Regions from separate parts of the Methylobacterium sp. WL64 genome, predicted to be linked through region 2. Evidence: predicted binding sites of a transcription regulator. Region 2 holds the regulator's gene; each other region holds the start of a gene.
The links. Region 2 encodes PhoB, which activates phosphate uptake and scavenging genes when phosphate is short. Its sites were predicted from a motif close to TGTCATNNANCTGTCAT; they were not measured.

Region 1 (3,257 bases), on a different contig from region 2:
ATCAGGGTTCCGGCCTTGGACGACTCGACGCCCGGCGTCAGCAGGAAGAGCAGCGAGTTCAGGTCGTTCTTCTCGGCCACGATCCGGTTCTCGCGCAGGTACTGCGCGACGATCGGGGCCGGCACGCCGTGGTCGGCATAGGCCCCGGTCCGTCGGTCGAAGCCCGGGGTGAGCACCGTGAGCTTGTTCGGGTCGGTGATCGCGTAGCCCGGCGCCACATGGGTGAACCCGTGCCAGCGGGCACCGGGCTTCAGTTCCCAGTGCCGCGGGTCGGCGGCGAGCTCGTCGGTGGGCACCTTCTCCCACGGCACCTCGGCCCCGTCGGCGTTGGTGGTCACGTCCGGCACGAACGGGTCGAAGAACCAGCGCCGCAGCGGATCGGCCTCGTTCTCCTCGAACTCCCGACGGATCGCCCGGACCTTCTTGCGCCATTCGATCCCGAGTCGGATCGTGTCGTCCCACAGGATCATGCCCGAGCGGCCCTTCATCATCTGGGCGCCGACATCGAGGGAGGCGAAGAGCGGGTAGAACGGCGAGGTCGAGGCGTGGACCAGGAAGCTCTCGTTGAGGCGCTTGTGCTCCACGCGCCGGGTCTGGCCGCGGATATGGCCGTCGCGGGTGTGGATCTGCGAGGCCTGTGAGAAGCTCGCCAGCTGCTTGTGGGTCGATTGCGTGGCGACGATGCCCGGCGAAGTCTCGTCGAGGCCGGTGAGCCCCATGGCGAAGCGGCGCGCGAAGAGCGGGTGGAACTTCATGAAGCCCGCCCAGGCCTCGTCGAACAGGATGTAGTCGCAGAGGTGGCCGATCCGCTCCAGGATCTCCTGCGCGTCGTAGATCGTGCCGTCGTAGGTGCATTGCTCGATCACCGCGACCCGGAACGGCCGCTCCCGGCGCCAGGCCTCGGGGTCGGTGACCAGCGGGTTGGCGCGGATCTTTTCCCGGATCCGGGTCTCGTCCAGGGCCTCGTGATAGATCGGACCGATCAAGCCGAAGGCGTTCCGGTCCGTCTCCAGGAAGATCGGGATGCCGCCGCCCAGGAACAGGGCGCCGTGATGGGCCGCCTTGTGGTTGTTGCGGTCGAACAGAACGAGGTCGTCCTCGGCCACCAGCGAGGACAGGACGATCTTGTTGGAGGCCGAGGTGCCGTTGAGGACGAAGTAGGTCTTCTCCGCCCCGAAGATCTTGGCGGCCTCCTTCTGGGCCTTGAGCGCGGGCCCTTCGTGGGTCAGCAGGTCGCCGAGGTCGAGCACCGAATTGTCGAGGTCGTCGCGAAAGATCGCCTCGCCGAGGTGCTCCACGAAGATCCGGCCGATGGGTGAGCGGTTGTAGAAGATGCCGCCGTTGTGCCCCGGGCAGGTCCAGAGCTGGTTGCCCTTCTCGGCATAGTCCACGAGCGCGCCGAAGAACGGCGTCTTCAGGGTCTCGGCATATTGCGTCACCCGGCTGACCAAGCCGCGGGCGATGAATTCCGGCGTCTCTTCCGCCAGGAAGATGTAGCCGTCGATGAAGTCCAGGAGCTCGACCGGGATGTCCTCCAGCCGCTTGCGGCGGACCATGATGACGATCGGCATCTCCAGGCCGCGCTTGCGCATCATGTCGATGAGCGCGGCGGCCTTGCCGTCGAGACCGCGCTTGCCCCAGTCGACCACCATGCAGCCGATGGCCGCATCGGTCTGCACGGCGATCGCCGCGTCCTCGACCCGCCGGGCCCGCACCACCTCGAAGCCGCGATTCTCCACCGCCGCCACGATCTGGGCGACGCGCGCGCCCTCCAGGTCGTCCGGATCGAAGGCGGGGGCGCACATCAGAACCGTGAAGCGACGGTGGAAATCCATAGGGCCTCTCAAAGCCTCGTAAGCAGCGAGTGGCTTTCTGGCCCATCTGCGACGTTTGCATGACGGTGAGGCGGATCGCGGCTGAAACCGGACGGAATCGGCGAACTCAGGCGCCGATCGCGCGACCGATCACCTGGGCCATCGGCCTGATGGCGATCCCCAGGGCGGCCAGGTCGGACCGCACCCGCGCGGCCATCGCGACCGCGCCCGGTGTGTCGCCGTGGACGCAGATGCTGTCGATTCGGGCCGGGATGCGTCGCCCGGACAGGCACGTGATGGCGCGGTCCTCAATCATCCGCACCACGCGCTCCGCCGCCTCGGCCGGATCGTGCAGGACCGCGCCCGGGTGCGTGCGCGAGACCAGGTTGCCGGTCTCGGCGTAAGCCCGGTCGGCGTAGATCTCGCGCGCCAGCGGCAAACCGAGCCGCTCGCCGGCCCGCTCGGTCTCGAGGCCGGGCATGACCACGAAGATCAGGTCGCGGTCCAGCGTCCGGATCGCCCGGGCCACCGCCAGGGCGAGATCCGCGTCCGCGTTGGCGATGTTGCCCAGCGCCCCGTGGGTCTTCACGTGCCGCACCGGGCAGCCGGCATCCTGGGCCAGCGCCAGGAGGGCGCCGACCTGATAGAGCACGACCTTCTCGACATCGGCCGGGCGCTCGCCGTAGATCGGGCGCCGGCCGAAGCCCCAGAGATCGAGGAAGCCCGGATGCGCCCCGGCCTGGACCCCGGCGCGGGCGGCGAGCGTCAGGGTCTCGTGCATGACCAGCGGGTCGCCGGCGTGGAACCCGCAGGCGATGTTGGCCGAACTGGCGATCGCCAGCATCCCGGCATCGTCGCCGAGGCGGTAGACGCCGAAACCCTCGCCCATGTCGCAGTTCAGGTCGACGATCATCGAGGTCCCTCGCGTGCGCAGCGGTTGCGCGCATTCAAGGGTCGGACCAGTTGCCCGCCGCCGCCTCCGAGGCGGGAGCCACCTCTCTACTGAAGCGGGTACCGGCTCAGGATGTCCTCGGTCCGCTGGACGGTCTTGTCGTACCTGCAGGCATACAGCGCCCCGGTGGTGCCGCTGCCGTTGTTCCACTCGCTGAAAGTGAGATCGCCGCAATCGGCGTCCCGGAAGGCGATCCAGGCGCGCTGGGCCGCCGTGAACTGGGCCTTCCAGGTCGCCTTGGCGTCCAGCGGGCGGTCGTCCTGTTCGATGACCGACAGGGCCTTCTTGTAGGCGGCGTTGAGCTTCGCGTCGGCCGCCTCGAGGGCCTTGTGCAGGCAGGTTTGGGTCTCTGGCGTCGAGGTCGCGGCCCGGCACAGCTTGGCCGAAGGCTGGTCGGCCCGGGCGCTCGCGAAAGGAAGGGCGCAGGTCCAGAGCGCGGCGAGGGCAAGGATCCCGGTCGAGCCGGCCACGGTGAAGGGGTTCGAGGGCAT
Region 2 (3,257 bases):
TCAAGGGCGGCGGGGCCGCGATCGGCTGGGGCTTCCAGCTGCAATCGCCGGCCGTGGTGGCCGGGCTCGCCTATCTGCTGCTCGCCATGGGCCTGAGCCTGTCGGGGGTTGTCCATGTCGGCGGTCGGCTCACCGCCATCGGCGACGGGCTCGCCCGGCGCTCGGGTCTCAGCGGCTCATTCTTTACGGGCGTTCTCGCGACCCTGGTGGCAACCCCCTGCACGGCACCGTTCATGGGCTCGGCCGTGGGCTTCGCGCTGACCCAGAGCGCCGGAGTCGCGCTCGCGGTGTTCGCCAGCCTGGGCTTGGGCCTCGCCCTGCCCTTCCTGGCGCTGACCCTGTGGCCGCCGGCGCTGCGGGCGCTGCCGCGGCCGGGCGCCTGGATGGAAACCCTGAAGCAGGTTCTGGCTTTCCCGGTCTACGCAACGGTGGCGTGGTTGATCTGGGTCCTGGCCCAGCAGGTCGGCCCGCAGGGGCTTCTGGTGGGGCTGATCGGCCTCGTGCTGGTGGGCTTCGCGGCCTGGGCCTGGGAGCACGGGCGCGTCGCCGCTTCGCGGGTCGGACCCGTCGTCCAGGGCGTCGCGCTGCTGACGGTCGTCGCCGTCGGGGCACTGACCCTGACCCTCGATCGCGACCGGGCCGTGCCCGTCGCCCAGGCCGCCGCAGAGGGCGTCGAGCCCTTCACGCAGGCGCGTCTCGACGCCTTGGTGAACGCGCGGCGGCCGGTCTTCGTGAACATGACCGCCGCTTGGTGCATCACATGCGCGGTCAACGAGACGACCTCGCTGTCCACGAAGGTCGTGCGGGCCGCCATGAAGGATCGGGGTGTGACCTACCTGAAGGGCGACTGGACCAACCAGAACCCCGAGATCACCCGCCTGCTGGAGGCGCATGGGCGCAGCGGCGTCCCGCTGTACCTGCTCTACACGGGCACTGGGGAGGCACAGGTGCTGCCGCAGATCCTCACCGAGGGAACGGTGCTGGCGGCCTTGAAGGCGGTACCGGCCGCCCCCGGTAAGAGCGCAGCGCTGGCACGCTGACCGAGGAGGCAGGCGCGCCGTTCCGCCCCGACGGGCTGGAGGTCTTCAGGCTTCGAGGGAAAACGTCTCGTCGAAGGCGTATCCCGAGCCCCGCACGGTGCGGATCGGGTCGGCCTGCCGGGGGGCGTTGAGCGCCTTACGCAGCCGCCCGACATGCACGTCCACGGTGCGCTCGTCGATGTAGACGTCGTGGCCCCAGACCCCGTCGAGGAGCTGTTCACGGGAAAAAACCCGGCCTGGCGCCAGCATCAGGAATTCGAGCAGCCTGAATTCGGTTGGTCCGAGATGGAGTTCCTCGCCGGCGCGCCGGACCCGGTGGCCGGAGCGGTCGAGCTCGATGTCGCCTGCCGCCAGACGGTCGGCGACGTGGGCCGGCTTGGCCCGGCGCAGCAGCGCCCGAACGCGAGCCAGCAGTTCCGGCACCGAAAACGGCTTGACGATGTAGTCGTCGGCGCCGGTTCCGAGCCCGCGGACCCGGTCGCCTTCCTCGCCGCGCGCGGTGAGCATGATCACCGGCAGACGCTCGGTCTCGCGCCGGGCCCGGATGCGGCGGCACAACTCGATGCCCGAGAGGCCGGGCAGCATCCAGTCGAGCAGGACCAGATCGGGCGTGCGCTCGGCCAGGAGCAGTTCGGCGTCGTCACCGCGACTGGCCGAATCCACCAGGAATCCTTCGGCCTCCAGGTTGTAGCGCAGCAGGGTAGTCAGCGCCTCCTCGTCCTCAACGATCAGGACTTGCATGCTCACGTTCGATAACCTGTTCCGAATTCGGCACGCATCGAATCAACCGCGCCGGAGGGCCCGGACGCGCCGATGGTGCGGCAGGGGCCGCGATTCCTCAACCCACGCGCACTCCCACCGGGGCTTTGTCCCGCAGGTGGGAGTGCGCGCTGCGGAGGAACCGCGAACCGCATGTCACGGGGCCGTGGCGGCAGGCCCGACCGTCGCGTAGTTCGACGCGTCGTTCTTCGGCCGCTCGCCCGCCAGCGTCTCACCGGTGGCGAGGTAATGGATCGTCTCGGCGATATTGGTGGTGTGGTCGCCGATGCGTTCGACGTTCTTCGCGCAGAAGAGCAGATGCGTGCAGAACGAGATGTTGCGCGGATCCTCCATCATGTAGGTGAGGAGCTCGCGGAACAGCGAATTGTACAGGGCATCGATCTCGCCATCCCGCTCCCAGACATCGTAGGCCGCCTTGATGTCGCGGCTGGCATAGGCGTCGAGGATATCCTTGAGCTGAGCTTCCGCGAGGTCGCTCATGTGACGCACGCCGAGCACGATCTTCTGCGCAGGCGCCTGATCGGAGATCGCGACGACCCGCTTGGCGACGTTCTTGGCGAGGTCGCCGATCCGCTCCAGATCGCCGGACACGCGGATTGCCGAGATGGTCTCGCGCAGGTCGATCGCCAGCGGCTGACGCCGGGCGATGAGCAGCACTGCCCGCTCTTCGATGTCACGCTGGAGCGCATCGAGGCGCTTGTCGGCGAGGATCACCGCCTGGGCGAGCGTATCGTCCCGGCGGACGAGGGCATCGGTCGCCTCGGCGGCCATCTTCTCGGCGACGCCGCCCATCTCGGAAATCGAGCGACGCAGGTCATCCAGGTCGGTGTCGTAGGAACTGACGATATGGCCGGGCATGGTGGATCCTTCGATGGCGTCCCGCAAACCTTGATCCGCGAGGTCTGGCGGAAACCCGCCGCTGCGATCACGGATACCGTTGTACGTTTCCCGGTACCCAGTCCCTTGGATAGTTCACGTCATGATGCGAAGCGGAGCGGCTTTCGGTACGCGACAAAAACAACCGGAATAGGCCGATGTTCCCAGATCAACGCAACATGCCTCGGAGTAGCGCCCGGTCGAATTCCGGTCGGGCGCGGCTCCGCGTCTTGAGATCGACGCGCAAACATGTGCCGATTCGGTCATCAACTCTTCCGCGAAACTTCCGCGATTGGCTTAACCGAACCGCCCGGTGATGTAATCCTGGGTCCGCTGCTCCACAGGGTTCATGAACATGCGGTTGGTGGGGCCGAACTCGATCAATTCACCCAGGTACATGAAGGCGGTGAACTGCGAGATGCGGGCAGCCTGCTGCATGTTGTGCGTGACGATCACGATGGTGAACTCATCGCGCAGCTGCTCGATCAATTCCTCGATGCGGCCCGTGGAGATCGGGTCGAGCGCCGAGGTCGGCTCGTCGAACAGGATCACCTCCGGGCT
Region 3 (3,257 bases), on a different contig from region 2:
CGTTGCGGGGATCGGCGGTCATCACCGCGACCGGCATGTTGTCGATCATCGACATCAGCCGATCGATATCGTTCTTCTTGGCCGAGATGTCGGCCGCGAACTTGACCACCTTCACCGGCTTGCCGCGCGCGTCGAGGACGGGGTTGTAGGTCGCCTCCAGCCAGACCTCCGTGCCGTTCTTGTCGATCCGCAGGAATTCGCCGGTGACGTACTGACCGTCCTTCAGCTTCGACCAGAACTCCGTGTACTCTGGCGACTTGGCAGCCATCGGTTCGACAAAGATGCGATGATGTTTGCCTTGTACATCCGCAAGGGTGTACTTCATCAGGTGCAAAAAGTTGTGGTTGGCACTCAGGACTTGCCCGTCCATCGAGAATTCGATGATCGCCAACGACCGGTCCAGGGCGTCAAGCTTGGCCTGCGCCTCGTTATAGACGGTTCTCTTGAACATATCGGTGCCCACGCTGCTCCTGCGAGCATATGGCCGAGATTGGGTTAAATTTTATATAATTCGACAGTCTTTGAAACCGAAGCCTGCATTGAGAGCGCGTCAAATGAAATATTCAATCAAAGTAAGTTGTAATAGTTGATTGGCAGAGGCTTAGATTTGTATTAAAGACAGCTTTTGCCTTTTAAGCTGACGAATATCAGAACCACCCGCGGCTTCGGAAATATACAATTGGAGCAAGAGCGCTGATCAAAATAAGCGCGAGGGCGTAGGGATATCCGTAGGTCCAGTCCAGCTCCGGCATGTGCTTGAAGTTCATGCCGTACATCGAGGCGATCAGCGTCGGCGGCACACCAACCACAGACACCACCGTCAGTACCCGGAAGACGTTGTTCTGCTCGATGTTGATGAGCCCCAATGTGGCGTCGAGGAGGAACTGAACGTTCTCGGCAAGCCGCGTCTCGAACTCGTCCAGGGAGTCGATGTCGCGCCGGATCGTCTCGAAGCGACCGTCGCCGGGCAGGCCGAGCCCTTCGCAAGCGGCCGACACGAACGGCACGATCCGCTCCAGGCCGAGCAGGCTCGCGCGGATCTTCCCGAGAACCTTCCCACGGTTGCTGATGCCGCGCAGGATCCGCCGCAGCGCCAGGTCGCGGCGGCGGGGCGGCGGGCTTTCGAGCCGACGGCGGTCGGCGCCGCGGACATCGAAGTCGAAGATCCGCGTGGACAGCGTGTCGAGTTCGGAGGCCATGTCCTCCAGGGCGTCCGCGAGGCTGTCGACCAACTCCTCCAGGATCACGAGGAAGATCTCGCTCGGCGTCACGCTGCCGTCGCCGTCGGCGATGCGCTTCTCCGACGAGTCGATCGCGCGCATGTCGTGGAACCGGATCGTGACGAGGTGATCTTTCGACAGGAGGAACCCCAGCGGTTTCAACTGGGAATCACTGCGCTCGAAGGTGATCATCGGCGTCGAGAGCGACAGCCCGCCCTTCACGCGCCGCAGCCGGCTGGAGGATTCCACCTCCGACAGTGCGGCCCGGGACGGTACGCGCAGGCCGGTGGCCGCTTCCACGGCGGCGGCCTCCTCGGAACTCGGGTCGTTCAGATCGAGCCAGACGGCATTGCCGGGAATTGGGCCGCCGCGTTCAGGCGTCACCGCGCCTTCGGGTCCGTGGAGGCTCAGCATGAGGGCGCGTTATCCTAGGGGAAATCAGGGCCGATGCCGGGTCATCGCGCCGTCGCGCGCGGGTGCGACAGTCTTGACTTCAAGCCGCACGAGAGCTAACTCGCCGCCGTCATTGGCACTCGCCAAGACAGAGTGCTAACAGTCGGGCTTGGGAGCGGCCGCGCACGCCGCATCAACGCCAACTGCAGACCTGAAGCAAGAGGGCAGCTCATGAAGTTCCGTCCGCTGCACGACCGCGTGGTCGTCCGTCGCATCGAGGGCGAGGAGAAGACCAAGGGCGGCATCATCATTCCGGACACCGCCAAGGAGAAGCCGCAGGAAGGCGAGATCGTCGCCGTCGGTCCCGGCGCTCGCGACGAGCAGGGCCGCGTCAACGCGCTCGACGTGAAGGCGGGGGACCGCGTCCTGTTCGGCAAGTGGTCCGGCACCGAGGTCAAGATCGACGGTCAGGACCTCCTGATCATGAAAGAATCCGACATCATGGGCGTCGTCGCCGCCTGATCGGATCGCCCGTTCCAACCCTTTGAGGCCACCTGAGGCCTTGGGGTCCAACCCAACCACAAGAGGCAAACCATGGCAGCGAAAGACGTTCGTTTCTCCGCCGACGCCCGCGATAAGATGCTGCGCGGCGTCGATATCCTTGCCGACGCGGTGAAGGTGACGCTGGGCCCGAAGGGCCGCAACGTCGTGATCGAGAAGAGCTTCGGCGCCCCGCGCATCACCAAGGACGGCGTCACCGTCGCCAAGGAGATCGAGCTCGCCGACAAGTTCGAGAACATGGGCGCCCAGATGGTGCGCGAAGTGGCCTCGAAGACCAACGACATCGCGGGTGACGGCACCACCACCGCCACCGTGCTGGCCCAGGCCATCGTCCGTGAAGGCGCCAAGTACGTCGCCGCCGGCATCAACCCGATGGACCTGAAGCGCGGCATCGACCTCGCCACCGCCGCTGCGGTGAAGGACATCATCGCGCGCGCCAAGAAGGTCTCGACCTCCGACGAGGTCGCCCAGGTCGGCACGATCTCCGCCAACGGCGACAAGGAGATCGGCGAGATGATCGCCCACGCCATGCAGAAGGTGGGCAACGAGGGCGTGATCACGGTCGAGGAGGCCAAGACGGCCGAGACCGAGCTCGACGTCGTCGAGGGCATGCAGTTCGACCGCGGCTACCTGTCCCCGTACTTCATCACGAACGCGGAGAAGATGGTCGCCGAGCTCGAGGATCCCTACATCCTGATCCACGAGAAGAAGCTGTCGTCGTTGCAGGCGATGCTGCCGGTGCTCGAGGCCGTGGTGCAGACCGGCAAGCCGCTGCTGATCATCGCCGAGGACATCGAGGGCGAGGCGCTGGCCACCCTCGTGGTGAACAAGCTGCGCGGCGGCCTGAAGGTTGCGGCCGTGAAGGCGCCGGGCTTCGGTGACCGCCGCAAGGCGATGCTCGAAGACATCGCGATCCTGACCAAGGGCCAGATGATCGCCGAGGACCTCGGCATCAAGCTCGAGAACGTGACGCTCGACATGCTCGGCCGCGCCAAGCGGGTGCGCATCGAGAAGGAGAACACCACGATCATCGACGGCGTCGGCGAGAAGACCGACATCGAGGGCCGAATCTCGCAGATCAAG

Region 1: FV242_RS21995 (Orn/Lys/Arg decarboxylase N-terminal domain-containing protein) is a predicted target of PhoB. The motif match lies at 1,884-1,900, and genes of this name have one in related genera.
Region 3: FV242_RS02690 (CorA family divalent cation transporter) is a predicted target of PhoB. The motif match lies at 1,674-1,690, and genes of this name have one in related genera.

What each region holds. Positions count from the first base shown of each region.
Region 1 is NZ_VRVA01000065.1:5,394-8,650, reverse strand. Features, by position in the region: gene FV242_RS21995 (Orn/Lys/Arg decarboxylase N-terminal domain-containing protein) at 1-1,835, opposite strand, end outside; gene FV242_RS21990 (LamB/YcsF family protein) at 1,942-2,727, opposite strand; gene FV242_RS21985 (lysozyme inhibitor LprI family protein) at 2,814-3,257, opposite strand.
Region 2 is NZ_VRVA01000006.1:36,643-39,899, reverse strand. Features, by position in the region: gene FV242_RS05035 (protein-disulfide reductase DsbD) at 1-1,040, shown strand, start outside; gene phoB (phosphate regulon transcriptional regulator PhoB) at 1,086-1,781, opposite strand; gene phoU (phosphate signaling complex protein PhoU) at 1,956-2,678, opposite strand; gene pstB (phosphate ABC transporter ATP-binding protein PstB) at 2,994-3,257, opposite strand, start outside.
Region 3 is NZ_VRVA01000003.1:103,291-106,547, forward strand. Features, by position in the region: gene FV242_RS02685 (PAS domain-containing methyl-accepting chemotaxis protein) at 1-451, opposite strand, end outside; gene FV242_RS02690 (CorA family divalent cation transporter) at 648-1,634, opposite strand; gene groES (co-chaperone GroES) at 1,845-2,135, shown strand; gene groL (chaperonin GroEL) at 2,208-3,257, shown strand, end outside.